4 regions of the Brucella anthropi ATCC 49188 genome follow, and region 3 is predicted to be linked to each of the others. Evidence: predicted binding sites of a transcription regulator. Region 3 holds the regulator's gene; each other region holds the start of a gene.

Region 1 (7,896 bases), on a different replicon from region 3:
CTCTGGCGTTAGTGTCAACGATGGCTTCCGCAGTGGCATTCATGCTGCACTGATAGACGTTGGTCCGCACACCAAGGTGGTCAAGTCCGATGCCGTGGCGGATAAGATTGTTGCCGTTGACTTGAACAGGATATCTCGTTTGCTGAGCTGCGGTTCTGTGTACCCAGGCGGAAGACGGTCGGACGCTGAATAATATGGCCTCGGTCAAGCGAAGCAAACTGTGGCCACGATTATCCCGCAGAGCCAATCTTTGTACCGACAGTTCTGACCGGACGCTTCTTTGGGCGCTTCGTACGGGTTGATCCGGGTTTCGATGCTGACGGAAGCAACGGGTTGAAGTCGCCTTGAGCCTTATTGTGCCGGCGTATCGTTTTCTTGCGGCTGAGTAGCTTCGGCAGGCGCGGGAGCAGGCTGTTGAGGTACTGGTGCGGGTTCTTCTGCAAGGACCTCATTTGTCTTGGTTTTTATGTCTTCTGCTGTCTGTTGGCTGATCAGTCCTTGCGATGCGGCAAAGCCGACAACAACTGCGATGACTGCACCCACAAGGGCAGCTTTAAGCTTCGGTGACATAGCTGGCTCTCCTGCCAAGTATAGTTTATGTCCCGCCCGATGCATCAAATCAGTCATACAATACATGCGTCATTTTTTTCAATGGTTTCTCAATTTTTTCTCGCGGTGCTTGGTGCTCTTACACATCGGTAAATAGCTGATCTCGTTCTAAACTAAAGTGACGGGTGACAAATTTTGACCGTATGATAAAAATATACAAAAATAGTGGGAGGGGATAATGTTTGATAAGAAAGGCATAGAAGCGCCTCGTATACGAGCGATTGAATGGATCGAGCAACTTTCGATACCGAGGTTCTTGGTGCTTGTTGCGCTCTGTAGTGCCGGTACGGGCGTGATTCTTAGTCAGCTGATATGAATAGTGGCCGCAAAGTCTTGTTCTTGCGCCGTTGGAGTTCAGAAGTGTTTGAAATATTTCTCATCTGGCAATAGCGGGATTGCGCTTGCCAATTCTGTCGAAATTACAAAGCGTCCAAATTACGTATTTATTGCGCGTTACACGAACACAAATACCACCAAACATGTCTGCAATTTCTTTAGACTTCACCTGCCGAAGCTTTTGTTTTGTTCACGACAACAAACAGAGCCAAGTATGTTCCGCTCGATGTCACACGGGTTCGCCCAATTTTTGCGTAACCATTTGTAATTTATAGGCATTAACTTCCAACATGATGCAACAAGGCTTGCCATGTCGAATTCGACGCTGATCTCAATAGTCTATTGATTTTATATATGGAAATATTGGAGGCCTCGCCCGGAATCGAACCGGGGTGCAAGGATTTGCAGTCCTCTGCGTAACCACTCCGCCACGAGGCCTTCCGTAAGGCAGTTGCCAAATCAGTTGGTAGCGCCTTGGCCCGTTCCAATATTGATACAGATCGGTCTCGTCAAGCCGTTAGAGCCAAATGTAGAAGATTTCTACAAAGGTTTCTTCGCGCTTTGTAATTTCAATGCTGGTCGTCTCGATCTGGCGGCATTTGCGGGCGCGCCAGATTGCCCTTGGAGAAGGTATAGCCGGTTTCGACAACACTCAATCCAAATTTGTTTCGCAGCTTGTCGATGGCATTTTCGGCGACGGCGCGTTTGGTGGCCTGAGTGTCTACTAGATCGGGCGGATCGGCGCGATCACTTGAAGAAAGCTCGCTAACCCCAATCCCTAGCAATCTAAATCGTGTACCATCGAGTTCTTTTTCGAGAAGCTGCAATCCGTGGCGGAAGATTCTATCCGCGAGCTGGGTCGGATCGGAAAGCTGCCGATTGCGCGTACGCGATTTGAAGTCGTGTGTTTTCAGCTTCAAAACGACAGTACGCCCGGCTATTTCACTTGCTTTCAGTCGCCGCGAGACCTTTTCGGCGAGCGCCCGAAGAACAGGAACGAGATCGTTGGCATCCGACAAGTCATTGTTGAAGGTTGTCTCTGCCGAAACGCTTTTCATATCATGGTCCGGCTCGACCTTGCGGCTGTCCTGTCCTCGTGACAAACGGTAAAGACGCTGCCCCATAGTGCCATACGCCTTCACAAGTGCACCTTCTTCCATCGTCTGGAGTTGGCCGATCGACCTGATTCCATCACTTTCCAGTTTGGCTGCGAAAGCCTTGCCTACTCCCCAGATCGTGCTGACGGATCGGTCTCGCAGAAACGTCAGGGCTTCTGCTTCACCGATAACGGAAAAACCGCGCGGCTTTTCGATATCTGATGCAACCTTGGCCAGAAACTTGCAATAGGATAGTCCGATCGAGGCGGAAATGCCTATCTCATCCTCTACGCGTTTGGCGAAACTTGCGAGAACGATTGCGGGTGGAGCCTTATGCAAGCGTTCCGTGCCGCTCAGATCCAGAAAAGCCTCATCGATGGAAAGAGGTTCAACGAGGGGCGTCAGGTCACGCATCATTTGCCGCACTTCACGACCGACGCGAACATACTTTTCCATGTTTGGCTTAACGACGACGGCGTCGGGACAGGCTTCCAGTGCCTTGAACATGGGCATGGCAGATCGCACGCCATGAATACGGGCAAGATAGCAGGCCGTCGATACCACGCCGCGTTTTCCGCCGCCGATGATGAGCGGTTTGTCCCGCAGTTCCGGATTGTCCCGCTTTTCAACTGATGCGTAAAAAGCGTCGCAATCAATGTGTGCCAGAGAGAGCTTATAAAGCTCGCTGTGACGGAGAAGGCGAGGGCTGCCGCATGCATGGCATCGTCTGCCAGTGTGCGATTTTTGCGGCGCAAGGCAGTCGCGGCATACACCTTTTTCCGAACTGTTAGGTGCAATGGTGTCAGCCATGAGGACGAACCGTCTGATGAACATAAAAGGAACATCCTTTTATAGCATCGAAAGGCCGAAGTGCCATGGGGATATATCATCCCGGTTGGTCTTACACTTGACATTGCCGGGAATATCACCAAGTTTAGCAATATGAACAACCGTTTTGCATCCATACTTCATCGGGTTTATCCGATCACGGGATAGCTACCCTCGAGTTCTGCCTAGCGCAGGGGAACTCCGGGGGACGGTACGCCGCTTGTCCAAAAGCGGATTTCAAATAAGCGCTTTCATTAAAATCAATCTGAACGGCTTCGTGCAGAAACAGCACGGAGACTTATTACCTTTCAACAGCAGTGAGCACTCGCCATGAGCGGAAAGAATCGCAAGAAGCCCAATATCGTTGTTAGCGAAATCGACTATGAACGTCTGATGGGGCTGGCCACAAACGTTTCGGAACGTCTCGAGGAGATCGCCGAGGAGTTGATGGTTGAACTTGACCGCGCGAAAGTCGTTCCTGCGAAGCGTTTGCCGCAGAATGTGATTCACATGGGCTCTACTGTGGAGTTTCGCTCCAATGACGGGCAGGAGCGTCGGGTGACTCTGGTATATCCGGGCGAAGCGGATATCGCGCAGGGCAAAATTTCGATTCTCACGCCTATCGGTACTGCGCTGATCGGCCTTGCACCCGGCCAGTCGATTTCCTGGACGGCACGCGATGGCAAGCAGCACGAGTTGAACGTATTGTCGGTTTCGAATGAAGCCCAGGTTTCTGCAGCAAATCCTGCTGCTGAATAGTTAGCAAAAAGCCCGGCAGTGTCGGGCTTTTAATTTGCGGATCGAAGTCTTTTCTAAAGGTGCTGGTTCAGCCCGCCGGGCAGATATGACAAGGCTTTCTCAATTGTTGCCGGATCACGGCCGGCCTCTTCGCAGTAGCGCAGCAGCGTCGGCTCATGTGTCAGAAAAAATTGTAATATCCCCGCCAGAAAGCCAGGTTCACGTGCTGCCTGCCGGATCGACGCAGCTTCAATGCCTGTCAGGGCGAGGAAGCGAGGCAGCAGGTCCTTGTCCTGAGCCAACCACGCCAACGCTTCAATGGCGATCGCTTCCGCATCCGCCTGGCTCATCAGCGTTTTCATGTGGTTTCTCCGCTTTTTCTGTTGCTTTGCCGAATGTGTAACGGTCGCTCAGTCGAGGAACAATGGAATTATTTGCCTTTCATCAATGAAATGAGGTTAAACTACCCGCAGTCTAAGAAGTGGGGACTCTCTGGCGGATAAGAAAATCGAGCAAATGCCGGGTTGCTGCAGGGAATAAGACCAAGGAATTTTCGATGCCGAAAAGCGTGATGATTGTCGAAGACAACGAACTCAATATGAAGTTGTTTCGCGATCTTATCGAAGCCAGCGGATATGAGACCATCCGGACGAGAAACGGGCTTGAGGCGCTCGATCTTGCGCGCGAACATCGACCTGATCTGATTCTCATGGACATACAGCTTCCCGAGGTGTCGGGACTGGAAGTCACAAAATGGCTGAAAGACGATGACGAGTTGCGGCACATTCCGGTTATTGCCGTGACGGCTTTTGCAATGAAGGGCGACGAGGAGCGTATTCGGCAGGGCGGCTGTGAAGCCTATATATCCAAGCCGATATCGGTGCCGCGCTTCATAGAGACAATCAAATCCTATTTGGGCGACGCTTAGCGGAAATCAGGGCGAGGGGCATCATGACTGCACGAATTCTCGTCGTTGACGATGTGGATTCCAATGTAAAGCTCCTCGAGGCAAGGCTCCTCTCCGAATATTATGAGGTTATTACGGCTTATAGCGGTCCTGAAGCCATTGAGCTTTGTCTGGGCGGCCAGATTGACGTCGTTCTTCTAGATATATTGATGCCGGAGATGGACGGTTTTGAAGTGTGTCGTCGATTGAAAGATGATCCACGTACGTCCAATATTCCTGTTGTGATGGTGACGTCGCTCGATGGTGTCGATGACAAGATTCGCGGCCTTGAAGCTGGCGCCGACGACTTTCTGTCAAAGCCCGTCAGCGATCTTCAGTTATTGTCGCGTGTGAAGAGCCTGGCGCGGCTGAAACTGGTCTCTGATGAGCTTTTCCAGCGAACGGGCACGGTTGCGGACGCTGAAGTGGAAACGCTGCTGGCAAGCAAGATGGGCGGGAATTATGCCGATAAGGATGAGGTCGCCCGCATTCTCATAGTTGATGAGGACGAACTGGCGGCTGCACGCCTTCGTCTCATTCTTGGAGAGACCTATCGTGTCGATGTGGCCAGCGATGCCAACACGGCTTTGATCCGGGCGATAGATACGGATTACGACAGTATCGTTGTTTCAGCCAACTTCACTTATTACGATCCGCTGCGCCTTTGTTCGCAGTTGCGAACCATTGAACGCACAAGGCTGGTGCCGATCATTCTCGTTGTTCGGGAAGATGAGGGCGCGCTCGTGGTGCGTGCGCTGGAGCTTGGCGTAAATGACTATCTGATGCGTCCGCTTGAGAAGCTGGAGCTGTTTGCGCGCTTGCGAACCCAGATCAAACGGAAGTGTTATAACGATTTACTGCGGCAGAGCCTGAACCGTACGATCACCATGGCGGTGACGGATAGTCTCACAGGGCTGCACAACCGCCGCTATCTCGATACACATATGCCTGTCCTGCTGACCCGCGCCATGGGGCGCGAGCGGCCATTGTCAGTCATCATGCTCGACTTCGATCACTTCAAACGGATCAACGACCAGTACGGGCATGATGCTGGTGACGATGTTCTTCGCGAATTTGCGACGCGCCTGCGCAAGAATATTCGTGGGATGGATCTCATGTGTCGCTACGGCGGGGAGGAGTTTGTCGTCGTTCTGCCGGATAGCGATGTGGAGGCTGCGAAGGCTGTTGCCGAGCGAATCCGGATTGCTGTGTCAGACACGCCCTTTGCGGTTGCCAACGGCAAACACAAGGTCAACTTGACCATCAGTATGGGTGTTGCAGGGCTGAGGCTGATGGGGGATAGCGCTGACGCTCTTTTCTCGAGGACAGATGCTGCGCTCTATCAGGCAAAGAAAGGTGGTCGCAACCGCATTGTCTCTTCGGCAGCCTGAAGAATCCACGAAGCTGGAAACAAAAAAGCCGTCTCGAAAGAGACGGCTTTTTATTTCAATCATCTTGTCGATGACGACCGAAAACGAATTACTTGATCTTCGTTTCCTTGAACTCGACGTGCTTGCGCGCAATCGGGTCGTACTTGGTCTTTGTCATCTTTTCCGTCATCGTGCGGCTGTTCTTCTTCGTTACGTAGAAGAAGCCGGTGTCAGCGGTCGACAAAAGCTTGATCTTGATCGTCGTAGCCTTGGCCATATCGAATTACCTGCTCTGTATCTTTGCCGGAGCATGATCTTGCCGAAAATCGGTTCCCAATTCTCGGGATCATGCTCAATGGATGGAAACCTCCAGCGATTCCGGTAATCTCATCCGGCAGCGGAAATTTGGCGCGACACTACGTATTGGCGGCGAAAAGTCAAGCCCGCTTCTTCCTCAAAAGCAGCCTTCCTGCTGCAAAGAGTGCATATGCGGCAAAAAACACACCGAGAGTCATGGGGAATCCTTTTGGTCCCAGCATGTCCATACCGACACCAACGGCTTGCGGTCCTGCAAGCATGCCGATGGCATAACAGAACACGAAAGCGGCATTGGCGGATGCCAGCTCACGTCCCGTCAGCTCGGAGCCGAGATGCGCGAGGCCGATCGTATAGAGACCAGCCACTACACCACCCCACAGGAACAGAATGGCTGCCATGAGATACCAGTGCTGCATGAGATAGGGCAGGGCGATCATACCGATCAGGCCCGTCGTGGCGCAGAAGAGCAGAAGTTTGCGGCGATCCGAAATGCGATCGCTGACAAGGCCTAATGGAATCTGCATCAACACATTGCCGAGGCCGATCATCGTAAGCAGAAGTGCTGCGTCTGCTTCCGGATAACCGATACGCGCTCCGAAGACTGGAAAGAGGGCAAAGCCGCCCGTTTCCACAGCGCCGAAAACAAAGACAGCCATGGTTGCAGTCGGAACGGCAAAGATGAAGGGTAGGAACGGTACGTGTTCGCCTTCTTCGAAATCGGGACTGTCGCGCCATGCGAATGCAACCGGTATGAGGGCGATCAGGATGATGACGAAGCCGACATAGAAAGGCAGTCCGCCCGTGCTCCCGATTTTCGAGAACAACCACGGTCCGAGCGCAAAGCCCAGCGAAAGTGATGTTGAATAGATTCCAAGCACGAGCCCGCGCTTTTCAGGTGGTGCGGAGGCGTTGATCCAGTACTCGGACAAAACGAAAAGCACGGTCAACGCGAAATGCAGGACGATGCGCAGCGCAAACCACGCCCAGAGCGGTTGAAAGAAGTGGAAGCCGAGAAAGGCTCCGCTTCCGATGATGAGCATAAGGAAGATCGCCTTGACCACACCCAGTCGTGCGGCGATGGGGGCGGCAAGGGGAGCCGCAACGATGGATGCCAGTCCTGCCACGGCAGTGTTAGCGCCTATCAGACTGGCGGAATGACCGCGGCTTTCCAGAAGAACGCTCAACAGCGGAATGCCCAGCCCAATTGCTGCACCAACTGCACTGATCGTGGCAATGGCTGCTGCAAGCGAACGCCAGTGCATCTGGCCCTCAGCCGGCCTGCCGCCAGGTTCTTGCGGGACAAGATCGGCGGGTTGGATTTCTTTATTCATCGGGTTCAGATCACTTCGCGAATGAAGCGGCCATGCCGCTTCCAATATTGTACCACCGGCAAGGTGGCTGGCAGTTCAAATTCGGTATCCGTTAGAAGCACGCGCGCTTCTTTCAAGATCGCCTGAGTAATATGAGCGACGTCGAGTGTATCGATTTGATCAATGGAAACCCAATCGAGGTCTTCCAGTTCGCCACTGGGAACGAGTGGCTGCTGATCGAGCTCCGGTATATGATCGCGAAATGCGATAAAAAAACGGGTGTCGAAACGGCGAACATAGTCCGGGGGCGTTACCGCGCGAGCAAAATAGCGCAGGCTGTCCAA
Region 2 (7,896 bases), 840 kb from region 3:
CGGCAGGATCGCATGAGATCAAGCGGCGTGTTTTATACCCGCCAGCATCTTTTCTTCACCGGGACGCAAAGTCAGCACCCGCACGCCATTCGCGGTGACTGCGACCGTATGCTCGAACTGCGCTGACAATTTTCCGTCGCGCGTCACCACCGTCCAGCCGTCCTTTTCGGTCTTCACCTTGGCCGTTCCCTGATTGAGCATCGGCTCGATGGTGAACACCATGCCTTCGCGCAGACGAACGCCGGTGCCAGGCTTGCCGAAATGCAGAACCTGCGGTTCCTCATGCATCTCGCGACCGATACCATGGCCGCAATATTCCCGCACGATGCTGTAGTCATGCCGCTTGGCGTGACGCTCGATGGCATGGCCGATATCGCCCAGCGTCGCGCCGGGTCGCACGGCAGCAATCCCCTTCCACAAGGCCTCATAGGTCACGCGGACCAGCCGTGAGGCGAAAGGAGCGACTTCACCGACCATATAGGTCTTGCTGGAATCAGCGATATAGCCATCCTTTTCCAGCGTGATATCGAAGTTGATGATCTCGCCGTTTTCAATGATCTGGTCATTCGACGGCATGCCGTGGCAGACGACTTCGTTCTTGGAACTGTTCAGCACATAGGGATAGTCATATTGCCCCTTGCTGGCAGGCCGCGCCTGCAATTCGCGGGTGATATAATCCTCGACCAGATCGTTGACCTGCATCGTGGTCATGCCTGCCAGAGGTGTGCGGTCGAGAAGCGCAAAAACAGAGGCAAGCAGCGCGCCGGATGCCGCCATTTTCTCCACTTCGGCAGGGGTCTTGGTCATGACGACTGCACAGTAAGAACGGGCAGAACCGGCAGCTCGACCTGCGCTGCGCGCAACTGCATCTGCACGATCTCGTTGAACGACAGGTCGGGATGGGCCTGCGCCAGCATACCGATCTTCATCCAGTATTCAGCCTGCGCATTGATCGAACGGCACATGACGTCACTCGCCTTGCGCAGTTCCTCATGCAGTTCATCGCCGATTTTCACGATACCCATAGCATTATCCAGACCATATAGTTCATATACGAATCATATATAAACCGTATATATTCATCGATCAAGCTCTCTACTGTTCCTGCTCAAGCAATCAAAGCCACTTGCATTTAGTATGGCACCGTACTATAAGTCACCGTATGGAAATAATCGAACAAAAGCATCACGCCCTTCTGGGCGAAATGGAACGCCGGCACAGCCCGTCCACCGACGCGCTGAAAACCTGCTTTGAAGTCTTGTCGCTTGCTGCGGCCATTGACCGGGATTGCGCCAGCCGGCTGGCACCGCACAAGCTTTCGGAAGGCAAGTTCGTCCTGCTGTTTCTGCTGCACAATGCGCCCGACGGCCTCTCGCCGCACGAGCTTTCAGAACGCGCAGGTGTCACGCGCGCCACCATAACCGGCCTGCTGGACGGGCTAGAGCGTGATGGTTTCCTCAAGCGTCACGCGGATAGCGAGGACCGCCGCAAGCTGACTGTCCGGCTGACATCCGAAGGGATGCTGCTGGCGCAACAGCTTTTCGAACAACATACCGCATGGATTGCAAGCCTGATGAGCGATCTCTCGTCAGGCGAACAGCAGCTTCTCAGCACCTTGCTGCGCCGCATCTGGAGCCGCACCGATGCCGGTCGTTCTTTCAAGATCAATGAAACCCTAAGGGATATGACATGACCTATTACCTCGCCGAGCTTTATTCCCCGAAATCGAGCTGGCACGCGCTCGATGCTGAAGGCAGGCAGGCCTTCTTTGAGAAAGTCGGCGCGGGTATGGGCGGGCTTGGCGCGCTCGGTATCGAGGCCTTGGCATTAGGTCCCGTCGACGCGACAAAGTCTTTTGCGCCCAGCCAGAGTTTCTTCGCCATCTGGCGTTTCCCGGATGAAGCAGCTCTCGACATGCTGATTGCCGGAATCACCGCCACCGGCTGGCATGATTATTTCGACACGATCAATGCGGCGGGTGCAGGCACCGACCTTCCCGGCCATCTGGCGCAACTGGCAGGCGTGCCTTTCAGGGACGCCGCCTAATCCAAAACCACTATCGCGATGATAGAGCGTATCCCGAAAAGTGTGAAACGCCTACGCAAGGAAATCAGTCCACTGGACTGATTTCTGATCCCGCTTGACTCTTGCCTCGCTCGATTCAATACTAGAACATATAGAGAACAAAAAGATGGAATCTAGACGTGAGCGGCATCGACATCGCGGCGCTGCGGCGCATGGTTACGACCATTGAAGGCAACGATCCGCAAGGCAGTTTTGCAAATCAGGGACAAACGGACTTCGGGCGGACGCGCAGTTTCACGCTCGGCCTTGCCGGAGCGGATGCTGCCTTTCCGCATGGTCTGGCAGGTGACGCGCTGCATGAGGTTTTTGCCGAAAACCCCGGCGCGCATATGGCTGCGACCGGCTTTGCGCTCGCCTTTGCCGCCCGTGCGGCAGAACGCGCCATAGAGCCTCGTCGCCCGATTATCTGGATCGAGGAAGAAAGTGCTGCAAGTGAATATGGCGGGCTTTATCCGCCGGGACTTCATGCCTTCGGGATCGATCCGTCGCGACTTCTGATCGTGCGCTGCCCCACGGCACAGGATGTCCTGAAGGCGGCAAATGATGCGCTGGAAGCCGGAACCGGCGGCAAGGCTTCGCATCTTGTTTCCGGCGTCGTCGCCTCGGTGACAGGCCAGCCGAAATGCCTCGACCTGACCGCTTCGCGTCGTCTGCTTCTGGCAACAGAAACCGCGCAGCTGCCCGTCATCCTGCTCCGGAGCCACCGGACGGCTGTGCAAAGCGCTGCCGTCAGCCGCTGGCGGGTGGCGCCCGCGCCGTCCCGTTCAAGTGGAGCGAACGCACCCGGCAAGCCTGTCTTTTCGGCGGTTCTGGAACGCAATCGCCACGGCACATGCGGGCAATGGATCATGGAATGGAACAATGAAACCCAGGAATTTGGTGCTAACGAACGGGATGGCAGAACGTCTGTTTCTCGCCCTCTGGTTTCCGTTTCTGCCGACCGACCGGCTTCGCAACAGCGCTCCGCCTGACGGCAAACCGCGCCTGCCTTTGGTTGTGACCGAACGCACGGCCAATGCGCTGCGCCTGACAGCAGTGGATGCCGGAGCGGCAAAGCTCGGCCTTTTTCCCGGTATGGCACTGACGGATGCGCGCGCCCGCGTGGAACGGCTTGAAGTGGCAACGGCAGCACCGGAACATGATGCGGCATTGCTCAAGCGTCTTGCCCATTGGTGCGAGCGCTACACGCCGCTTGTCGCCTTCGATGAGCCGCATGGGCTGATGCTCGACATAACCGGCTGTGCGCATCTTTTTGGCGGGCTCGACGCCATGCGTGCCGATGCAATCCGGCGTCTGGAACGGGCCGGGCTTGGCGTACAGGCGGCGATTGCCGATAACAGTTTTGCCGCGCGACTTCTGGCACGGAGAACGAAGGGCAGTGTCTTCAGCAGAGCAGAGGCCGACCGCTTGCTTCCCCGCCTGCCGCTCTCCGCGCTTGAACTGACGCAAGCTGCCGAAACCGGCCTCAAGCGCGCCGGATTGAAACGCATCGGCGATGTGATGGGGCTTCCGCGCGCCGCACTCACCGCCCGCTTCGGCACCGATCTTGCGACCCGGCTCGACCGGCTGGCGCGGCAGGAGCGCGCGCCGATTTCCCCCTTGCGCATCATGCCTCTCAGCACCGTCGAGCGCCGCCTGTCAGAGCCGGTTACCGCAATGGAACTGGTTGAACGCATCTTGCAGGAACTGGCGCAGGAGCTTTTTACGCAGCTTGAACCGGAGGGAAAAGGCGCGCTTCTGATTGAGTCCTCCTTCTTCCGTGTCGATGGCGAAGTGCGTCATATCCACATCGAAACCGGCCAGCCCTTGCGCAGCGACAAGGTTTTCCTGCGCCTTGCGCGTGAAAGGCTCAATGCCTTGACCGACCCGCTCGACGCCGGTTTCGGCTTCGACATGATCCGGCTGGCAGCGCTGCGCAGTGCGGCAATCGCCCAGCGCCAGACGGGGCTCGACCAGCATGAGGAAGATGAAGCGGGGTTTAGTCAGCTTGTCGACCGGCTTTCGGCGCGGCTTGGACAGAACCGCGTTCTCGTTTCCTTTTCGCGTAACACGCATATTCCTGAACGGGCCTTCGGCCTGCGCCCTGCCCTTCACACGGACAGCAAGGGCGAAGCCGATTACGAAAACACAGCAGCACTTCCCCCAGCACTTCCCAACGACCCGCCAGCGCGCCCCATAAAACTGTTTCGCCCGCCACAATTGATCGAAAGCGTGGCGGAAGTGCCCGACAGCCCGCCTTCGTTTTTCCTGTGGCGGCGGGTGCGCCATCATGTGCGCCTTGCCGAGGGGCCGGAAAGGATCGAACCGGAATGGTGGCTCGCAATCGGTCACACGGTTCCGGAACTGCGCGATTATTACCGGGTGGAAGACGAGAACGGCCAGCGCTTCTGGATTTTCCGCGAAGGCCTTTATGACGGTGCCAATCATCCGCGCTGGTTTTTACACGGACTGTTTGCGTGATGGCTCCTTATTTCGAAATGGCTGCTGCCAGCAATTTCTCCTTCCTGTGCGGTGCGTCGCATCCGCAGGAACTGGTAGCGCGTGCGCATGAGCTTGGTCTGTCCGGTATCGGCATTGCCGACCGCAACACGCTGGCCGGTGTGGTGCGGGCACATGCGGCATGGAAGGATTTTCGCGACAAGAGCGATTTCCGGCTTTTCATCGGCTGTCGCCTGTCCTTCACCGACGGCACGCCGGATATGGTCGTCTATCCGCGTGATCGTCCGGCCTATGGGCAATTGTGCCGCCTGCTGACGGAGGGCAAGGCACGCGCCGCCATCAAGGGCGAATGCCATCTCGAATGGGGCGACCTGCTGTTTCGCGCCCGACAGTTCCAGATCGCGGTCTTTCCGCCTGAAGACGACAGACCGGATTTTGCCGCGCGCCTGACCGAGATTGCGCAAGCTGCCCCCGGCTCGGTCTGGTTGGCGCTCGCCATGCCGCATCAGGGCCATGACGGACGCCGGGCCGAACGCATCGCCCGTTTTGCAGCCGAAGCCAATGTGCCGCTGCTCGCCACCAATGACGTGCTCTATCATCATCCCGACCGCCGCGCGCTTCAGGATGTGCTGACGGCAACCCGCTACCACACGACTGTTTTCGCAGCCGGGCAGCTTCTCGAAAAGAACGCCGAACGCCACCTGAAACCACCAAAGGAAATGCTGCGGCTGTTCCGCGACTACGCTGAAGCAGTCGAGGCTACCGCCGATTTCGTCGCGCCCATCACCTTCCAGCTTGATGAGCTGAAATATGATTATCCCGACGAGCCGGTGCCGCCCGGCAAGACGCCGCAACAACATCTGCATGATCTCACCTGGGAAGGTGCCGCTCGTCATTACGGCGCTAACAGCATCCCGCCGAAGGTGCAGACGCTGATCCACAAGGAACTGGCGCTGATCGAAAAGCTGCAATATGCGGCTTACTTTCTCACGGTTTATGACATTGTGAGCTATGCCCGCCGAGAAGATATTCTGTGTCAGGGGCGTGGTTCGGCCGCCAATTCCGTCGTCTGCTTCTGCCTTGGCGTCACCGGTGTGGACCCGACACAGGTCGATCTCCTGTTCGAGCGCTTTCTTTCGGTGGAGCGAAAGGAACCGCCGGATATCGACGTCGATTTCGAGCATGAGCGGCGCGAAGAGGTGATGCAATATGTCTATAAGCGCTATTCCAGAGATCGCGCGGCCATTGTCGCAACCGTCATCAGCTATCGGTCCCGCAGTGCGATCCGCGATGTCGGCAAGGCGCTGGGGCTGACTGAGGATGTGACGGCAGCGCTCGCCAATACGGTCTGGGGCATATCGGGCGGCGGCATCGACAAGCAGCATATCAGACAGGCGGGTCTCGACCCCGACAATCCCATCATCCGACGCGCGGTGGAACTGGCCATCACGCTGATCGGCTTTCCGCGCCACCTGTCCCAGCATGTCGGCGGCTTCGTGCTGACCCGTGATCGACTGGACGAGACCGTGCCCATCGGCCCGGCGGCGATGGAAGACCGCTCCTTCATCGAATGGGACAAGGACGATATCGACGAGGTGGGGCTGATGAAGGTCGATGTGCTGTCGCTCGGCATGCTCACCTGCATCCGCAAGGCCTTTGATCTCATTCACCAGCACAAGCCGGAAAAATATGATGGCAAGAAGCTGACGCTGGCCAATTTGCCGCGCGAAGACGAAGCCGTGTACGACATGCTGTGCAAGGGAGATTCGCTCGGCGTGTTTCAAGTGGAAAGCCGCGCCCAGATGAACATGCTGCCACGCCTGCGCCCGCGTGAGTTCTATGATCTCGTCATCGAGGTCGCCATTGTGCGGCCCGGCCCCATTCAGGGTGACATGGTCCATCCCTATCTGCGGCGGCGAAACAATGAGGAACCCTGCACCTTGCCATCGCCAGCGCCGGAGTACGGGCCGCCCGACGAGTTGCTACAAATTCTCGGTAAGACCAAGGGCGTGCCGCTGTTTCAGGAACAGGCGATGCGCATTGCCATGGAGGCTGCAAAATTCACACCGGATGAGGCCAACCAGTTGCGCCGCGCCATGGCCACTTTCCGCAAGATGGGCACCATCCATACGATGGAGACAAAGATGATCGAAGGCATGGTCAATCGTGGCTATGACCGGACCTTTGCCGAAAACTGCTTCAACCAGATCAAGGGTTTCGGCGAATATGGCTTTCCCGAAAGTCATGCGGCAAGCTTTGCCCATCTGGTCTATATTTCCGCGTGGATCAAGTGCCACCATCCGGAAGTGTTCGCCGCCGCGCTTCTCAATTCCCAACCCATGGGTTTTTACGCACCCGCCCAGATCGTGCGCGATGCCCGCGAGCATGGCGTGACGGTGCTGCCCGTCGATGTTAATTTCAGTCACTGGGATAATATGCTGGAGGATACGCTCGATATCCGACCGGCGCTCCGGCTGGGTTTCCGCCAGATCGACGGGTTTTCCAAACGGGACACCGAACTCCTGATTGCCGACCGGCAGGAGCCTTACCGCACCATCGAGGACATGCATCGGCGTCTCCGGCTCGACCGGCGCGCCTTCACGCTTTTGGCCGATGCCGATGCCTTCGGCTCACTCGATATCGACCGCCGCGCAGCACTGTGGGCCGTGCGCCGTCTGCCCAATGACGAAACGCTGCCGCTGTTCCGCGCCGCCGCAACCAGCGAACTGGCGGAGGAACCGCGCACAAAACTTCCTGAAATGGCCGCTTCCGAGCATGTGATTGCCGATTACGAGACGACGCGGCTCTCGCTGAAAGGGCATCCGCTGCAATATCTGCGCGAGGGTCTGGCAGCGGAAGGCGTTTCAACCTGTCGCGCAGTGCAGGAAGGTGCCGATGGACGCCGCATGAAAGTGGCGGGCGTCGTCACCGTGCGCCAGCGCCCCGGCAGCGCCAAGGGCGTGGTGTTTCTCACCATCGAGGATGAAACCGGCATCGCCAATATTGTCGTCTGGCCGAAAATCATGAAAGCGTTTCGCCGCGAAGTAATGGGCGCGCGGCTGATCCATATCGAAGGTCGCCTCCAGCGCAGTCCCGAAGGGGTCGTGCATCTGGTGGCGTCAAAGCTGCAGGATCGTTCGGCAGCACTGATCGAAATGAGCGGACGCGAAGCGCAGCGCCTCGTCGCTCCATCCCAGATGGCGCATCATCCGCGGAATGTAAAAATCATGCCGAACTCGCGAGACTTTCATTGAGCAATCACGCGCTCCGAAGCCCGTTCGCTATTTTGGCTATGACGCGACGAAAATGGTGCAATTCGAGAACCGGAGCGGAGTGTACTTTAAAGTGTGTCGCATTTTATCGTAGTCATAC
Region 3 (7,896 bases):
TCTGCGTGGAGAATGAAGATGCGGTCCATTGCACGAGCCAGAACCGGATTGACCTTGTAATCCTCGCATGGAACGCCAAAGCACATGTGCAGGAAGTTCGACGCAAAATCGAGGTCGTTCTTCGGGTACATGAACGGCTGCCCGATATGGTACTTGTAGGCCATGGCGGCAAGCGTTGGAACCTTGGCGATCAGACGGATCGACGCGACCATACGCTGATGCGGGTCGGTGATGTCGGTCGAGTCATGATAGAAAGCCGACATTGCACCAACGCAGCCAACCATGACTGCCATGGGATGAGCGTCACGACGGAAGCCCGTAAAGAACTTCGTCATCTGTTCGTGAATCATCGTGTGGCGTGTCACACGGTAGTCGAAGTCAGACTTCTGCGTCGCGGTAGGCAATTCGCCGTAGAGAAGCAGATAGCAGGTTTCCAGAAAATCACCGTGTTCGGCAAGCTGATCGATCGGGTAACCACGATAGAGCAAGGTGCCTTCATCGCCATCGATGTAAGTGATCTTGGATTCGCACGATGCCGTGGACGTGAAACCGGGATCGTACGTGAACATCTGCGAGTTTTTGTAAAGTGGACCGATATCGACGACGTCTGGTCCGACAGTGCCTTGTCGTACAGGCAGGTCGAATGTTTTGCCTTCTAGTGTAAAGCTGGCTGTCCTATCTGACATCGTGTTTCCTTTCATGTCCACTTTGCCGCCCGCACGACGGCAGAATTGTAATCGTCGTTATAATTTGTCTTTTATCTCTTGGAATGGTCCCTGCCCCTATGGGGACCATCAGCGTTTAGCGCATTATCCTAACGATTTTGCCCGTCAAACTATCCCAAACGGTTCGCGATGCAATGCGTAATTTGAACTATTTACGCCGGTTTTGTCACGTCAGCGTGAATGTTCCCACCTTAACCGATTTGATCGCGAATACGTCCGAGAGACTCTTCACGTCCAAGGACGAAAAGCACGTCGAACACACCCGGAGAGGTGGCGCGACCGGTCAGAGATGCACGTAATGGCTGTGCGATCTTGCCCAGTTTCAGGCCGGTTTTTTCTGCGTGAGTCCTTACGACGCCGTCAAGAGATTCAACGGTCCATTCGCCAGCTGCTTCCAGATCCGGGAGTACGGATTTGAGCACGGCCCGGCCTTCGTCGTTCAGGAGAGAAGCTGCCTTTTCGTCAAGATCAAGCGGGCGGGCAGCAAAGATGAATTTCGAACTATCAGCCAGTTCCACCAAAGTTTTGGCGCGGTCCTTCAGGCCCGGCATAGCGGCAAGCAATTGTGTGCTTCGCTTGTCGTCGAGAGCGTCGGCAATTTCCTTGCCACCCTCGATTTCCGGCAGAACAGCGATAAGCGCATCATAAAGCGCCTTATCGTCACTGGCGCGCATATAGACGCCATTGATTGCCTCAAGCTTCTGAAAATCGAAGCGAGCTGCACCCTTGTTGATATCCTTCACATCGAACCATTCGATCATCTGTTCGGTCGACATGATTTCGTCGTCGCCGTGGCTCCAGCCGAGACGTACAAGATAATTGCGCAGAGCAGCAGGCAGATAACCCATCGCACGGTAGGCATCCACACCCAAAGCGCCATGACGCTTGGAGAGTTTTGCACCGTCCGCACCATGAATGAGCGGGATATGCGACATTTGCGGCACGTCCCAACCCATTGCATCATAGATGACTGTCTGCCGCGCAGCATTGGTCAGATGATCGTCGCCGCGTATGATATGGGTCACGCCCATATCGTGATCATCGACAACGACTGCATGCATGTAAGTCGGCGTACCATCGGAACGCAGAATGATGAAATCGTCCAGGTCTTTGTTCGGGAAACGCACATCGCCCTGCACTGCATCCTGCACGAGAGTTTCACCTTCCTGCGGTGCCTTGATCCGGATGACCGGCTTTACGCCTGCAGGCGCTTCTGACGGATCGCGATCACGCCAGCGACCGTCATAGCGCGGCGGACGGCCTTCTTCGCGTGCTTTCTCGCGCATTTCGGCCAGTTCTTCTGGTGTTGCATAGCAATAATATGCCTTGCCGAGAGCGACGAGTTCTTCTGCTACTTCGCGATGGCGAGGTGCGCGCTCGAACTGAGAGATGGCATCGCCGTCCCAGTCCAGACCAAGCCAGGTCAAGCCATCAAGAATGGCAGCCGTCGCGGCGTCGGTGGAACGTTCCCGGTCGGTGTCTTCGATGCGCAGCAGCATCTTGCCACCGCTGTGCTTGGCATAAAGCCAGTTGAACAAGGCAGTGCGCGCACCACCAATGTGCAGATACCCCGTGGGCGAGGGGGCAAAACGGGTAACGACCGGTTTCGACATGATAGCTCCACTATGTCGTGCGCCTTTTTAGAGCAGCGGCAAATGCCGGAGACACAGGCGCGAACTTGAATTCCAATGCCTGCGCGAGAATGCCCGGCAGGTAATCGGGGTTCGTTATGCGAACCCACTCGATTTCGGCTGCGGTTCATGTAGCATAGGCAGCAATGTGCGCAAGGGCCTCGCATCCCTTTCGCGCGAATGTGCCGTCGTTCTTTCGGGGTATTCCGGCGGTTGGGCCAACTTTTGCGGTCAGGCGGGGGCATGACAGGCATCAGGGAAGCGAGCGATATAAACGAACGGGCGCTTGTGAAAAGCATGCCCGACGGCTTCGTGCGCGCTTTGTTGCCAGAGGTCTGGCCTCCAAATGATGTCGAGATTCCGGTAAATCCACTGCCGGTCAAGCCTCCTGCGCCGAGCTTGCGTGAACGACTTCTGTCTATACCGTCGGTCACAGCGCGACAGTTCAATGCTGCGGTCGAAACTGAAGCGGGACGCGGTGTATTTTTTCTTCTGCTGCCGGTTTTTGCCGGTGTTGGCGCAATCATCTATTTCACGCTCTCATTCGAACCGGCATGGTTACCGCTTTTGTCCATGCTCGGTATCGCCACTATCTTGCGAATTGCGACGCGCAAGCAATTCGCCGCTGCCCAAGGCGTGACATTGGCAATCGCTCTGCTGGCGGGGTTTGTGGTCGGCAAATGGGAAACGGAACGTCGTGCCACGCCGATGCTGGGCTCTGACGTGGCAACACGTGTAACGGGTCGGGTTGTCGCTCTTGAATATCAGGACAATGGCAGCTGGCGGATAACACTTGATGTGCTCCAGACAGAGCGTCCAAAACTCCGTTTTCCACCGAAACGCATTCGTGTCAATGCGCGGGACATACCGGCGTCAACGAGCATTGGCGGCGGACTGGCAGGTTTCGTGCGATTGCGTATTCCGTCGGGTCCGGTTCGCCCGGGTAACTACGATTTCTCGTTTCATGCCTATTTCAATGGTATCGGTGCCAATGGTTTCTTTCTCGGAACACCCAAAGTGGCGACGGTTTCTCAGCCAGACGAACTGACTGCGGAAATCTCCCAGTGGATCGCCATGTTGCGCGTGCGGGTGTCTGAACGAATCGAGGAAGTGATCGGTGGCGAGGACGGCAGTGTTGCTTCGGCGCTTGTGGCAGGTACGCGTGCAGGGATCAGCGAGCGGACAAATGAAGACCTGCGCAAGGCGGGGCTCGCACATATTCTGTCGATCTCGGGCTTGCATATGGCGCTTGCCGCTGGCGTTATCATGCTGACGTTGCGATCTGTCTTCGCGCTATTTCCGGCTTTCAGTGTGCGGCATCCCGTGAAGAAATATGCGGCCTTTCTCTCCCTGTTGAGCTGTACCTTCTATCTTGCCATGTCAGGTGCGGATGTCGCTGCACAACGAAGCTATGTGATGATTGCAGTGATGCTCGGAGCTTTGCTGGTAGACCGAGCGGCCATCAGCATGCGCAATCTGGCGATTGCGGCCATCGCTATGATTGCAATTTCGCCGCATGAGATACTGGGACCGAGTTTTCAAATGTCTTTTTCGGCTACGGCTGCGTTGATTGCCGGTTATGCCTGGTGGAGCGAGCGCAACGCGATCAGGCAGGTTGGCACGGAAGAACGTGGGAAGACCGCCTATAGCTTCGCTGGAAAAGTCCTGAAGCCGATCACTGCGGCGGCGGCTACTTCGCTCATCGCCGGATTGGCAAGCGGGATTTTTGCAGCTTATCACTTCAACAATACAGCGCCGTTTGGTCTGGTAGGAAATGTCCTCGCTGAGCCTGTAATAGCTCTTCTCGTGATGCCGTTTGCCGTCTTTGGTCTTGTACTGATGCCATTGCAACTGGACTGGGTACCTTTGCAGATAATGGGCTGGGGTATTTTTGCAGTCAGGCACATTGCTGCCTTTGTTGCAAAGTGGTCACCAGATGGCAATCCTGGAGCCATGCCCGCACTCACTATCGTTCTCTGGGCCATTGCGCTCGTTCTGGTTATTGTTCTGTCGACCAGATTGAAGGCGCTGGCGCTGCCCTTCATCGTTCTGGGGTTTGCCGTTTTCGTCAGGGAGCCTTTTCCTGACATCGTGATCTCGGAAGATGCCAAACTGGTGGGTGTTCGGCTCGCAGACGGGAAGTTCGCAGTCAATCGAAGCCGACAGTCACAGTTCACAATCGACAATTGGAAAACCGCTTATCTGGTGGAAGAGTTCATCGCGCCGCCATCCGGCAAAAACAAAAAGCGAACTGATGGGGACGGGTTCGAATGCGAAGATGGACTTTGCACGATCAGTCTGCGTGATGGTCGTACACTAGCCTACACCGCAGATGTCGCGATGCTGGAAATAGCCTGCAACATCGGCGATGTGGTTATTCTCGCCGTTTCCGGCAAAGATCCGGCGTGCGGACGTTCCACTATCCTGAGTATCAGCAAACAGGAACTGGCGCTAAAGGGAGCCGTCGAGATCAGGCTCGGAGAAAGGCCAGATAAAAATCGATCTCTCAAGGCTATATCGGGCGACACCTACGACGTCGCAAAGCCCGAGATGAGCCAGCAAACATCTGAATTGCAGCCGGAGGACCGAATTACCTATGCAATTGATGCGCCAAGTCGTCCTTGGCATTTGCACCGCATCCATTCGCGTCCAGCACGTGGCTTGTCCGAGCGCGAGTACAAACCAAAATCCCACTCCGCTCAAAATGCCGGAGTTTGTTCATCAGGTGTTAGCGATGAACCAACGCGCTGCAACTAAATAAAGAATGGTTCCACGTTTCTGTTCTTAACTGGAACCGCCCCATTGTTTGAACTCGGAGCTTATCTCCAAAGCCGGCTACACTACGATCTAGTAGCGGCGGATCAGGCCCACAAGCTTGCCCTGCACACGAACGCGATCCGGGCCAAATATTCTGGTTTCGTATGCCGGGTTTGCGGCTTCCAAAGCGATGGATGCACCCTTGCGGCGAAAGCGCTTCAAAGTCGCTTCCTCGTCATCGACAAGTGCCACCACGATTTCGCCAGGGTTTGCGGAATCACCGCGTTTAATGATGACGGTGTCACCATCAAAAATGCCGGCGTCGATCATTGAATCACCTCTGACCTCAAGCGCGTAATGCTCGCCCGCACCGATCATTTCGGGCGGAAGGCTGAGGGAGTGTGTTTGATTCTGGATTGCTGAAATCGGTACACCCGCAGCAATTCGCCCCATGACCGGTACGGATACAGTTCCAGACGTGTCGTCATTGGTAGCCACGGGAGCGGGGCGTGCCGGTGGCGGAGGTGTTTTGCCCAAGCTGCCTTCGATAACGCTGGGAGCGAACTTCTTTTGTGCGTTGAGGCCCGGAGCGATGGAATCCGGCAGACGTAACACCTCAAGCGCACGCGCCCTGTTCGGCAGACGGCGAATAAATCCACGCTCCTCAAGGGCGGTGATCAGACGATGGATACCCGATTTTGAAGCCAGATCGAGCGCTTCCTTCATTTCATCGAAAGACGGGGGAATGCCCGTTTCTTTTAGACGTTCATGAATGAACAGCAGAAGCTCGTGCTGTTTACGGGTTAACATGCGCGACACCCTCCCGGCCAAGAATCGAGAAAAACAAAACCAGAACGAACACTATATGTTCCAGTCTTGTTCTGCAATGGTTTTAAAACCATTAACGCTCAGGGTGAGATTGAACGGAATATTTCAGGGCAAGACCATCACGGGCACGGCATGTCAGATGCTGCTTCGAATAACATATATTTTATTATGACTTAGGTCTGTTTTCTCAAGCTTTAGTGAGGGCGAGAATTGCGCTCGATCTATAGCATGAGAACGCGACAATCATCGCCAACAGTGGCAGCAGGAGCGTTTTCATCCCTGATGAGAAGCGCTTTTGAACCGACGAGAGCTGAAAGCATGGACGAATCTTGGACCGGAAACGGCTTTGCGGTCAGCGTTCCGTCAGGGTTTGATTCGATTGTGGCCCGGATATAATCGCGGCGGTGGTCATTCGCAGGCAGGTCAGTGCCCAGCTTTGCAGGTCGGATATCGGCATCGAGGTTCGTTCCGGCAAGCTTGGCGACGAGCGGACGGAGAAAAACGAGGCTGCATACCAAGCTCGAAACGGGATTGCCCGGTAGGCCGATGACATGCACGATCTTGCCGTTCACTTCGATGCGCCCATACATCAGGGGCTTGCCGGGCCGCATGGCGATCTTCCAGAAGTCGAGATTGACGCCCTGTTTCTGCAGTGCTCCATGCACAAAATCCCGGTCACCGACGGAAGCGCCACCGATCGTTACCAGAATGTCGATGCCGCTTTGCAGGCTGTCTGCTATTGCCCGTTCGATTTTGGCAGGATCATCCGGAATGATCCCTTTATCATGTGGCGCTCCGCCGGCTCGCCTTACTATCTCGGCGATTCCAACGCTGTTCGATGCAACAATCTGGTCTTTTCCGGGTGTTTCCCCCGGCGGAACCAGCTCATCGCCGGTCGCAATGATTGCTATTTTGGGCTTTTGAAAGACGTCGATTCTCGCATTGCCACTGGCCGCTGCCAGCGACAGGGCCGCAGCATCCAGCGCCCGCCCGCTCGGAATGACGATGTTATCGGGTGAAAAATCGAGGCCTGCGCGGCGTATATGTCGTCCCGGTTCTATGCCTTCGTGAACGGTTAGCCGGTTATCCGAGCGCTCAGTGTGTTCCTGAATAACGATCGTATCCGTGCCTTTGGGCAGTGGCGCGCCGGTGAAAATCCGGACCGCCTGACCAATTCCCGGTTCACCTTCGAAGCGATTGCCCGCTGCCGATTCGCCGATGATGTCGAACTCGACGGGATAAGAGATGTTGTCTGGCGCGATCAGGGCGTAACCGTCCATGGCCGATCCGTCGAACGGCGGCTGCAGAAAATGTGCCAAAACAGGTGTTGCAACCACGCGCCCACCTGCATCTGACAAAGCGACCTGCTCTTTACCGTGCGGTTCTGCGGATTTCAGGATGCGGGCCAGTGCTTCATCGACCGGGAGAAGGGACATGGCGTTTCCTCTCGAACTGAATTGTTGACCCGTCTAGACCACAGAATCTGTCCAGATGAGTTGATCCAGAGCAAAGTCTAGCGGTTTATGCTTTCCAGTCACCTGATTTGCCGCCGCCCTTTTCGGTAACGCGGATACCGCCGATCTCCATATGTTTGTCGACGGCTTTGGCCATGTCATAGATCGTAAGACATGTAACAGAAACGGCGGTGAGGGCTTCCATTTCCACGCCGGTGCGCCCCTTGAGCTTGGCCAGCGCACGAACGCGCAAACCGGGCAATGTCTGATCCGGCTCGATTTCGACGGCTACTTTGGTCAACATCAGTGGATGGCAGAGGGGAATCAGATCGGCGGTCTTTTTAGCCGCCATGATGCCAGCCAGACGCGCAGCGCCAATGACGTCACCCTTAGCGGCGTTGCCTTCCAGAATGAGCGCCAGCGTTTCCAGATTCATTCTGACCGACCCTTCGGCCACAGCCTGTCGTTCAGTCTCGTCCTTGGCACCAACATCCACCATAT
Region 4 (7,896 bases), on a different replicon from region 3:
CGCGCTCATCCGAATATCCCGTGCAGGAACCAGCGATGCGAGCCGGTGGCCGCATCCTCGCCATCGCCGGAGCGGAAGATCCAGAAGCGTTCGCCGGCATCGTCCTCGACCCGGAAATAGTCCCGCACAGCGATGAGCTCGGCATCGCGTTTCCACCATTCCCCGAAGATGCGCTCGGGGCCGTCGGCCCGGCGAACACGGCGGCGCACGCCCTTCCAGGAGAACCAGTTCGGAGGATGGTCCGGCAGCAGCGCCATGGTCTCGATCGGCTCCGGCTGGGAGAGCAGCCGCGAGGGGCGCGGCCAATGGTCCGGCCAGCCTGCGCCCGTATCCTCGGCAAGCGCCGGCAGGCGGCGGACCGAGCGTTCGGGCACATCGCTCGCCACCGGGGCGAAGCGATAGACCGCCCGCGCGCCGACCCGGTTCGCCAGCGTGTCGATCAGGCCGGAGAGATCCGGCGCCCCCTCTTCGATCAGGCTGCTGGCCGCCTGTTTCAGGGCCAGCGGTTCGGCCAGGGTGGCGGTCAGCGACATGATCTCGACGCCGAAGCCTGGCGCGATCGTCTCGATCTTGTCGCAGAGAAGCCGGGTCAGGCGCGCGGGATTCCGCACCGGCATGGCCAGACCGATGCGCACCGTCTCGACCCGGTTGTCGACGCGGTAGCAGAGCAGGTCGAGACGGCGCGCGCCAAGACCCCGCCCTTCGAGCGCCTCGCAGAGCGCCATGACCAGCTTGCGAATATAGCGCGCGATGGTCTCGGCGGCGCCTATGGGTTCGGCGAAGACGCGGCGGACGGAGACCAGCTCCTCCAGTCGGATCGGCTCGATGGGTTCGGCGACCGCACCCAGGGCCTGATCGAGACGCCGGCAGAGCTCCGGGCCGAAGCGCCGGGTCAGGGGCGCACGGGGCTGCCCGATCAGGTCGCCGATGCGGACAAAGCCCAGGTCATTCAACCCCACCGCGATCGCGGGCGGCAGGCGCAGTGCTTGCAGCGGCAGCGGCGCGAGGACCGGGACGGTTTCGCCGGGAGGGGCGACAAACAGCGGATCGGCCGCGTAGCGCGCCAGCGCATGGGCCGCGCCCCAGCTATCGGCAATGGCGGCGCGGGCGGTGACGCCGGACATGACAAGCCGACCGGTCAGCACCTCCAGCATGGCCGCCTCACCGCCATGCAGATGGTCGGCGCCGGTCGCGTCGATGACGATCCCGTCCGGCGCGTCGGCGGCGACGATAGGTGAGAAGCGTTGCAGCACCCAGAGCGCGAGGCGTTCGAGGCTGTCCAGGTCGGCCCGCGGGTCGGCGGGCTCGATGTGGAGGCCGGGCACCATCGCCTGGGCCTTGGTGACAGGCATTCCGGCGCGCAGGCCGAGCGCCTGCGCGGCCGGATCGGCCGCCGTCACCACCCGGCGGTTCTTCTCCTTTCCGGCGATGACCAGCGGCGCCTCACCGGGCGGCGCTGCGTCGCCCGCCTTCCGCCGCAACCGGTCTGTCGGCCAGTTCGGCAGGAAGACAGAGATGACCCGAGCCATCGCACGCCTCCAGTTCGATATCGAGACATTCGCCCGCCCGCGCCCGGATCAACTCAACGAGCCAGCGCGGCCGTCCAACACCGGGAACCGGAAGGGGCGCGGACGGCAGCGCCGAGATCCGCCAGCGGGTCATCGCCGCCGTCGGCTGCCCGAAATCGCTCGCCTCCGCCTGCCGCCGCCAGCGGCGCAACGCGATGCAGATCGTCGCCGAACCTTTCGCGGCCAGATGCAGCCGCCGCGAGGCGGGCATCGGCAGGCGCGCGACGTCACCGACGACCGCCCCCAGCCCGCCATGCCGCAGCCCTTCCTCCATACAGGCGAGAGTCGCCTTGTCGTCCCCGGCTTCGACGAAGATCACCCGGCCGGGCGGCAATCCGGCCTGCTCCAGCCCCGGTGCGAAGAGATCCTGGAGCGCCACGCACCAGAGCACCTGGCCGGCGGTGCGGGCGGCGATCCCGGCGGTGAAACAGGCGGCAGCCGCGCCATCCACCGCCCCGTTGCCGCCTCCGGCGACTTCATGGAGGCATCCGAGCGCCAGTCCGCCACCGGGCAGCTTGCGATCCAGCGGCGCGATCCCGAAGGGCAGCACCTCGTGCGGACGCACGCCATCGCCTTCGAGCCGCGCGATGCGCGCCCGAAGTTCGGCAATGGCTGGGCTGTCGGCACGGCTGGGCATATGAGGATGGCGTCTCCGGGGCTTTGCACTGGTCGATTCTGTTGCTATGTTCTTTATTTGTTCTCTTGTGGGTCGAGAGTCAATCTCGGCCATCCCGGAAGTGATCGACGGCGCGCGATGCCCTATGGTGGCGTAAAGTATTCGCAAGGAGAGTAGTGGGGCGATGTGCAACCTGTATCGCATTACGACCAATCAGCAGGCGATCAGGGATTTCGTGGCCGCCACCCATGACAGCATCGGCAATCTCGAACCTTCGATCGACGTCTATCCCGACCGGCCGGCTCCGGTGGTGCGCAACACCGATGGCGGACGGGAACTGGCTTCGCTGACCTGGGGCATGCCGACGCCCATCGAATATCTGAAGTCCCGCGATGCACCGGACACCGGCGTCACCAATATCCGCAACACGGCCAGCCCCCATTGGCGCAAATGGCTCGGAGTTGAGCATCGCAGCGTGGTCCCGGCCACCGCCTTTTCCGAATATGGGCAAAAGCCCGATCCGGTCACGAAGCGCAAACCGCTGCACTGGTTCGCCCTCGATGAGACCCAGCCCCTGTTCTTCTTCGCGGGAATCTGGACGCCATTCACGAAGCGCAAACCGCTGCACTGGTTCGCCCTCGATGAGACCCAGCCCCTGTTCTTCTTCGCGGGAATCTGGACGCCATGGCGCGGAACCCGCGGATCGAACCGGACCCCGCGTCCGGGCGATCATCAGCTGTTCGCCTTCCTGACGACCGAGGCCAATGGCGTGGTGAAACCGATCCATCCGAAGGCCATGCCCGTCATCCTGACGGGCCGTGACGAAGTCGAGACCTGGCTAACCGCCGACTGGAAGGAAGCGAAGGACCTGCAACGGCCGCTGCCCGACGAGCGGCTGGTGATCGCGGAGACGCCAGCGAGCGCAGCCGCCGATGGCATGTTGCCGGGCCTCTGACAATGATCCGGAGGACGAAAATGGGCCGGAAGGAAGAAGAACAGTTAGCGGCGACGCTCGCCAAGGCGATGGCGATGATCTGCGTCCGCAACAGCATGCTGGAGGACCTGCATGCGGGGCCGGTCCCGGTCACGAAGACCGGTGACTATTCCGATGTCTTCGTCATCGACGCCGACGGCAACCACATCCCCTGGGGAAGCGTGTCGCGGTTCGACGATGAGGAGATGCGCGACCTGATGCGGCAAGTGGTCAATCGCCTCTACACGTTCCAGACCTGTTTCGCAGAGCCCCAGTTTCAGGCGGTGATCGACAAGTGGCTCGGGGTGACGCGCACCTGGGACGAGCCGGTTCTCGACGAGCGCCTCGCGGGAAGGCCAGTATAGATTTCCTCGCTCCGGCAATCATTGCGCTCGAACGGCTGCTCATATGAGCCCTTCAAGCGTCCAGGCTGATAATCTGGGTCCAATAGCTGATCCGTTGAGCAGGCACGGCGTCCCGCTCTCTCAGCGATCTCAACATATCCAAGATCGGCTTGGTTCGCGAGGTAGGCAGCACGGGCCTCGGCATGGTTGGCATGCGATCAACGCAAATCGATCCGTGCGACCAGCGCCTCCTCCGCTTCAGTGAAGGCGAGCCTGTAGCGGTTCGCCGCATCCATCCGTTTGCTCATCTCAGCGTGATCCTATTGGCTTCGACGTGACGAAAAGCCTTCGACCGGCACGTGAGAAGTATCACCTGCATCCGCTTCGAAGCGTCCTGCAGGATGTCGGTCATCGTCTCCAAGCGGGCATCATCGGAATAGACGAGAGGGTCGTCGAGGATCAGAGAGATCGGCGCTCCATCCTCGAGCAGGAGGTCCGCAAACGCGAGCCGAGTCAATATCGCCAACTGCTCCTGCGTGCCTCGACTGAGATCACCACAGGATTCATCGATCCCCGCCCTCGTGAGGCCGGTCAGCCCGAGCTCCTCGTTGAATGACAGATCACATCCGGGAAGAAGCTGCTGGATGTATCGACTAGCCCGAGCCGTGACGGGTGCGAGGAATGTCCTCGACGCTTCATTCGCGGCATCCGACAGCGCCTCGCGGAGCACCTCAAGCATGTCGGCCTCATGCCGCAAACGATCGCAAGCGGCGATCGCGGCCTCCTCTTCCTCCCGCGTTTCGGCAAGGCGACCGGCAGGCCCGTTTGTCCCTTCCCTAACGATCGTGGATTCGAGCGACGCGATCCGGGCGGTCAGTTCAAGTCGTTCCTCGCCGGCCCGGCTGGCGGCACGATCGAGGTTCACAATGCGGCGTCGGATAGCGTCGGCGTCGAAAGACGTGGCGCTTTCGCGCGCCTTCTCGAGAGCTTCGAACTTCGCGGCACGCTCCCGCTGAGCCTCACCGCGCGCCGCTTCGAGCGTTTCCCGATCCCCGATCTCTAGGAGGTTCCGGAGATCTTCAGCCGCAGCCTCGGATTCGCGGATGGCTGCGGAATAATCGGCTTCGGCCGTTGCGAGCGTACTCTCCGCCTTCGACAGAGCCGTCCTCCCGTCTTCGCGCTTTCCGGATGCGGCAGCCTCGGCGAGCTTGGCGTCGACCACCGCCTTCTCCAGCGTGTCGACATTGTCGGTTGGGGCGACAACGTCGGCGATGTCGCCCAGCTCGGCCACGAAGGCGCGCAGGGCATCTGCCCCGGGCGCCAACCCGATTGTCGGATCTCCAGGACATGCCGAGGCGATCTGTGTCCGGAGCGCCTTCAACTCGCGCTTGGCAGCGGAGGCCCGTTCGTTCCGGGCCACGCCCTCCGCATGCGACTTGATGCCGAGCGACCGCAAGGCGGAAGCGAGTTCTTCCGTCGCCGCTGCAAGATCGGCCTCAATGGACTGACCCGAACCCTGCGGCGGGCGCACGACTAGGCTGCCCGCATCACCCAACTCGAACTTGGTGGTCTTGAGGACGTCAACGCTGGTGACGTCGGTCGTCAACCCGTCAATCCTCAAAGATGCGCCCGCCCCGAGTTCGACTTCTACCTTCACAGCGCCTGCTTCGAACCGGGCGCGTGCCTGGATGGCGGCAAGCTCGAGTTCGGTAATCTCCTCAAGGTCGTCACTATCGACGGCCCCGGCGGAGTCATCAACCAGCGCACGCTCACGCTCCTCTAGCTCGGCTAGAGCTTTTCGCGCATCGATCGCGCGACGAGCGCCCGCGGCATTAGCGAACCCGCGCAATCGCGCGCGTGCGGAGGACAGTGCCTCCTCGTGTTTCTCCCTTTCCGCGCGAGCCTCGTCGAGCGCGGCGCGGAGTGATTTTTCCTCCTCACCGGCACGAGCAGCCTCAGCCTTGGCTTCGTCCCGCAGACGAGCCTTCTCTTCGAGGTATGTGCCGGCGGATCCGACGCGAGCCTCGGCTGCGTCCAATCGCTCGATCCTCGACGAAGCCGTCTTCGCGACCTCGTCGGCGCGTCCGAATTGCGCCTCCGCCGCAGTCGACCGCAGAGAGGCGGTCTCCGCGACCTTCTGGTCCGCCTCGAGCTTTTTTCGCTGCTCCGCCGCCTCTGGGTCGACGAGATCACGCTCGATAATCCTAAGCCGTGACCTCGCCGCGTCCAACTCGGTGAGAGTGTTCTCGTATTCATGGAAGTTGGTCTCGGCCGCCTGGCGGGCAGCCGTCGCCGTGGACACGCGAGCCTCTGCCACCGCTAAGTCGCCGCGCGACTTGCCCGTCGCCGATGTGCGCAGCGCTGAATATGCCGCTTCGATGCTGGCCCGGATCGCGTCAAAGCGTCGACCACCCGTCACCGCGCCGACTTCCGCCTCGAGCACTCCCCGAACGGTATCGCGCACGATGCGGTTTGGACTCTCCACGGAGAGTGCCGTCGCCTGCTCGACCCAGAGCATGCCAAGGGGCCCGCGCGTTTCGGGATCGCTGCCCCGGTTGTTGCCCCGCTCGAATCCGAGCAGCTCCTGCAGCGCTTCTTCGGCCGCATCGCTCTCTCGTCGCCCGCTCGCGCCGGTAAGTCGCACGGAGGGAGACTTCATGAACTGCTTCTCGAGCCTCCAAGTCTGCCCGTTGAGGCCGAAGCCGACAGTGACACGGGGCGCCACGTCATCACCAGTCGGGACATAGGAACGGACGAGTTCGGTCTTGGCGGAGTAGCGGATGAAGAAGGCCGCACGCAGGGCCTCCAATAGGGTAGATTTGCCCGTCTCGTTCGGCTCGACTACGATGTTCAAACCGTCGGTGAAGCCGTCGATGCGTAGCGGTTCGCGGAACTTGCGGAAGTTCTCGACCTCCAGGGATTTGAGGATCATCGCGCAACCTCCGCATCGAATCGCATCGCCTCGACATAGAGACGCTCCAGCGCCGCGGCGGCGATCTGGGCATCGGAACCCGATCCGGTAGCCCTGGCCTGTAGGGTAGCAGTCGCCCCGGCGAGCGCACCTTGGACATCGATTTGGGCGACGTCCTCTGCCGTCGGACGCGCGGTCAGGCCATCCGCGTCGAGTTCCAAATGCCGCAGTTCGTGCGCCAGACAGTCCTGGACGGCCGACGTCATCGTGACGCGGTCGGCGAGACTCACCACACCGACGAGATGGAGCGAAAGGAGCACGTCCGACAAACGCGCCTCGCTGCGGAGCGCGGCGAGTTCACGGTCCAAGTCTTCCATGTTCTCCATACTCCAGCGGCGCGACATCCAGCGATATCGACCGGTCTCGATCCGCTGCAGCTCGGGCGTTTCGTTGGATCGCAGGCTCACGCCGATGCAGCCGCCCGGCTCATCGCGCCCGAACCGGTCAATTTCAGGGGTCCCGCTGTAAGCGGTCCGGTCGCCAACCGTCAAAAAGCCATGCCAGTCCCCGAGCGCGAGGTAGTCAAGGCCCGCGGACTTGGCGCGATCCGGCGGGATCAGATTGGAGCTCTCTCCGGTGGCGCCAAACTCTGTGATGGAGCCATGTGCGAGACCGATGCGGAGTGCCCCCGGCGGCGTCGTCATATCGACCATCGCCGCGGAAGGATCGGACACCGTCTTCCGGTGCTCCAGGGGCGCCGGCAGAAGCCAAGCACCCTGCTCCATCTCAATAGGCTCGGGAGTGTCCACGATCCGGACTGAGGCAGGCGCACGCCCGCGCAGCCTGCTCCAGAGTCCACCGGCTCGCGCATGATCGTGGTTGCCCGGCATCAGCCACCAGGTGACCGACGCCCGCTGCATACGTGACAGCATCTGCGTGACGATGCGGTCGCCGGGTTCGACGTTGTCGAACACATCACCGGCGACGACGATGTGCGTGGCACCGCTGGATATTGCCGCAGCACCGAGGCGATCGATGGCATCGAGGCGAGCCTCAGCCAACGCACTACGCACCTCCTGCGGAAAGCGCCCGAACGGCTTTCCGAGCTGCCAGTCAGCCGTATGGATGATCTTGAGCGTCGCCACGAATCAGTTCCTCGTTACAGTGCCACACATGGATCACGCACCCACTGCTACCGGAGCTTGCGCCTCCGTCGGGTCCGGGATTTCCTCATCGCGGAAGAAACGCCACATGGCACGGACGAGGCTCTTCAGCATCTCGCTCTCGTGGCCCTGTTCTTTAGCACGGAGAAGTGTCTGATAGACGATTTCCGGTATCTTCTGCGCATCGTTGCTCGGATGCACACCAAAGGGTTCGCAGGCAGCAGCAAGGCACGCCGTGTGTACTTCAGGCGTGAGATCCTCCTTGAGCTTGTGCTCCAATGTCTTTTCGAAATGCGCGTAACAATCGCTGATGAGGTCGCT

The links. Region 3 encodes LexA, which represses DNA repair genes until DNA is damaged. Its sites were predicted from a motif close to TGTTCNNNNTGTGTTCNG; they were not measured.
Positions count from the first base shown of each region.
Region 1: OANT_RS19015 (DNA polymerase IV) is a predicted target of LexA. The motif match lies at 2,869-2,886, and genes of this name have one in related genera.
Region 2: OANT_RS00415 (ImuA family protein) is a predicted target of LexA. The motif match lies at 2,169-2,186, and genes of this name have one in related genera.
Region 4: OANT_RS16290 (ImuA family protein) is a predicted target of LexA. The motif match lies at 2,253-2,270, and genes of this name have one in related genera.

Region 1 is NC_009668.1:1,062,361-1,070,256, reverse strand. It holds gene OANT_RS19025 (hypothetical protein) at 352-570, opposite strand; tRNA gene OANT_RS19020 (tRNA-Cys) at 1,310-1,383, opposite strand; gene OANT_RS19015 (DNA polymerase IV) at 1,515-2,852, opposite strand; gene rnk (nucleoside diphosphate kinase regulator) at 3,201-3,629, shown strand; gene OANT_RS19005 (DUF3572 domain-containing protein) at 3,683-3,970, opposite strand; gene OANT_RS19000 (response regulator) at 4,165-4,536, shown strand; gene OANT_RS18995 (PleD family two-component system response regulator) at 4,560-5,945, shown strand; gene rpmG (50S ribosomal protein L33) at 6,034-6,201, opposite strand; gene OANT_RS18985 (MFS transporter) at 6,362-7,504, opposite strand; gene OANT_RS18980 (NUDIX hydrolase) at 7,579-7,896, opposite strand, start outside.
Region 2 is NC_009667.1:85,376-93,271, reverse strand. It holds gene map (type I methionyl aminopeptidase) at 19-807, opposite strand; gene OANT_RS00430 (ParD-like family protein) at 804-1,025, opposite strand; gene OANT_RS00425 (MarR family winged helix-turn-helix transcriptional regulator) at 1,163-1,693, shown strand; gene OANT_RS00420 (DUF6616 family protein) at 1,690-2,046, shown strand; gene OANT_RS00415 (ImuA family protein) at 2,205-3,056, shown strand; gene OANT_RS00410 (Y-family DNA polymerase) at 2,992-4,545, shown strand; gene OANT_RS00405 (error-prone DNA polymerase) at 4,545-7,778, shown strand.
Region 3 is NC_009667.1:2,134,173-2,142,068, forward strand. It holds gene gltA (citrate synthase) at 1-686, opposite strand, end outside; gene gltX (glutamate--tRNA ligase) at 917-2,338, opposite strand; gene OANT_RS10605 (ComEC/Rec2 family competence protein) at 2,600-5,113, shown strand; gene lexA (transcriptional repressor LexA) at 5,204-5,923, opposite strand; gene OANT_RS10620 (molybdopterin molybdotransferase MoeA) at 6,163-7,377, opposite strand; gene moaC (cyclic pyranopterin monophosphate synthase MoaC) at 7,463-7,896, opposite strand, start outside.
Region 4 is NC_009668.1:467,815-475,710, reverse strand. It holds gene OANT_RS16300 (error-prone DNA polymerase) at 1-9, opposite strand, end outside; gene OANT_RS16295 (Y-family DNA polymerase) at 6-1,529, opposite strand; gene OANT_RS16290 (ImuA family protein) at 1,444-2,205, opposite strand; gene OANT_RS16285 (SOS response-associated peptidase) at 2,369-3,139, shown strand; gene OANT_RS16280 (hypothetical protein) at 3,160-3,522, shown strand; gene OANT_RS16275 (AAA family ATPase) at 3,806-6,433, opposite strand; gene OANT_RS16270 (metallophosphoesterase family protein) at 6,430-7,557, opposite strand; gene OANT_RS16265 (ATP-dependent nuclease) at 7,591-7,896, opposite strand, start outside.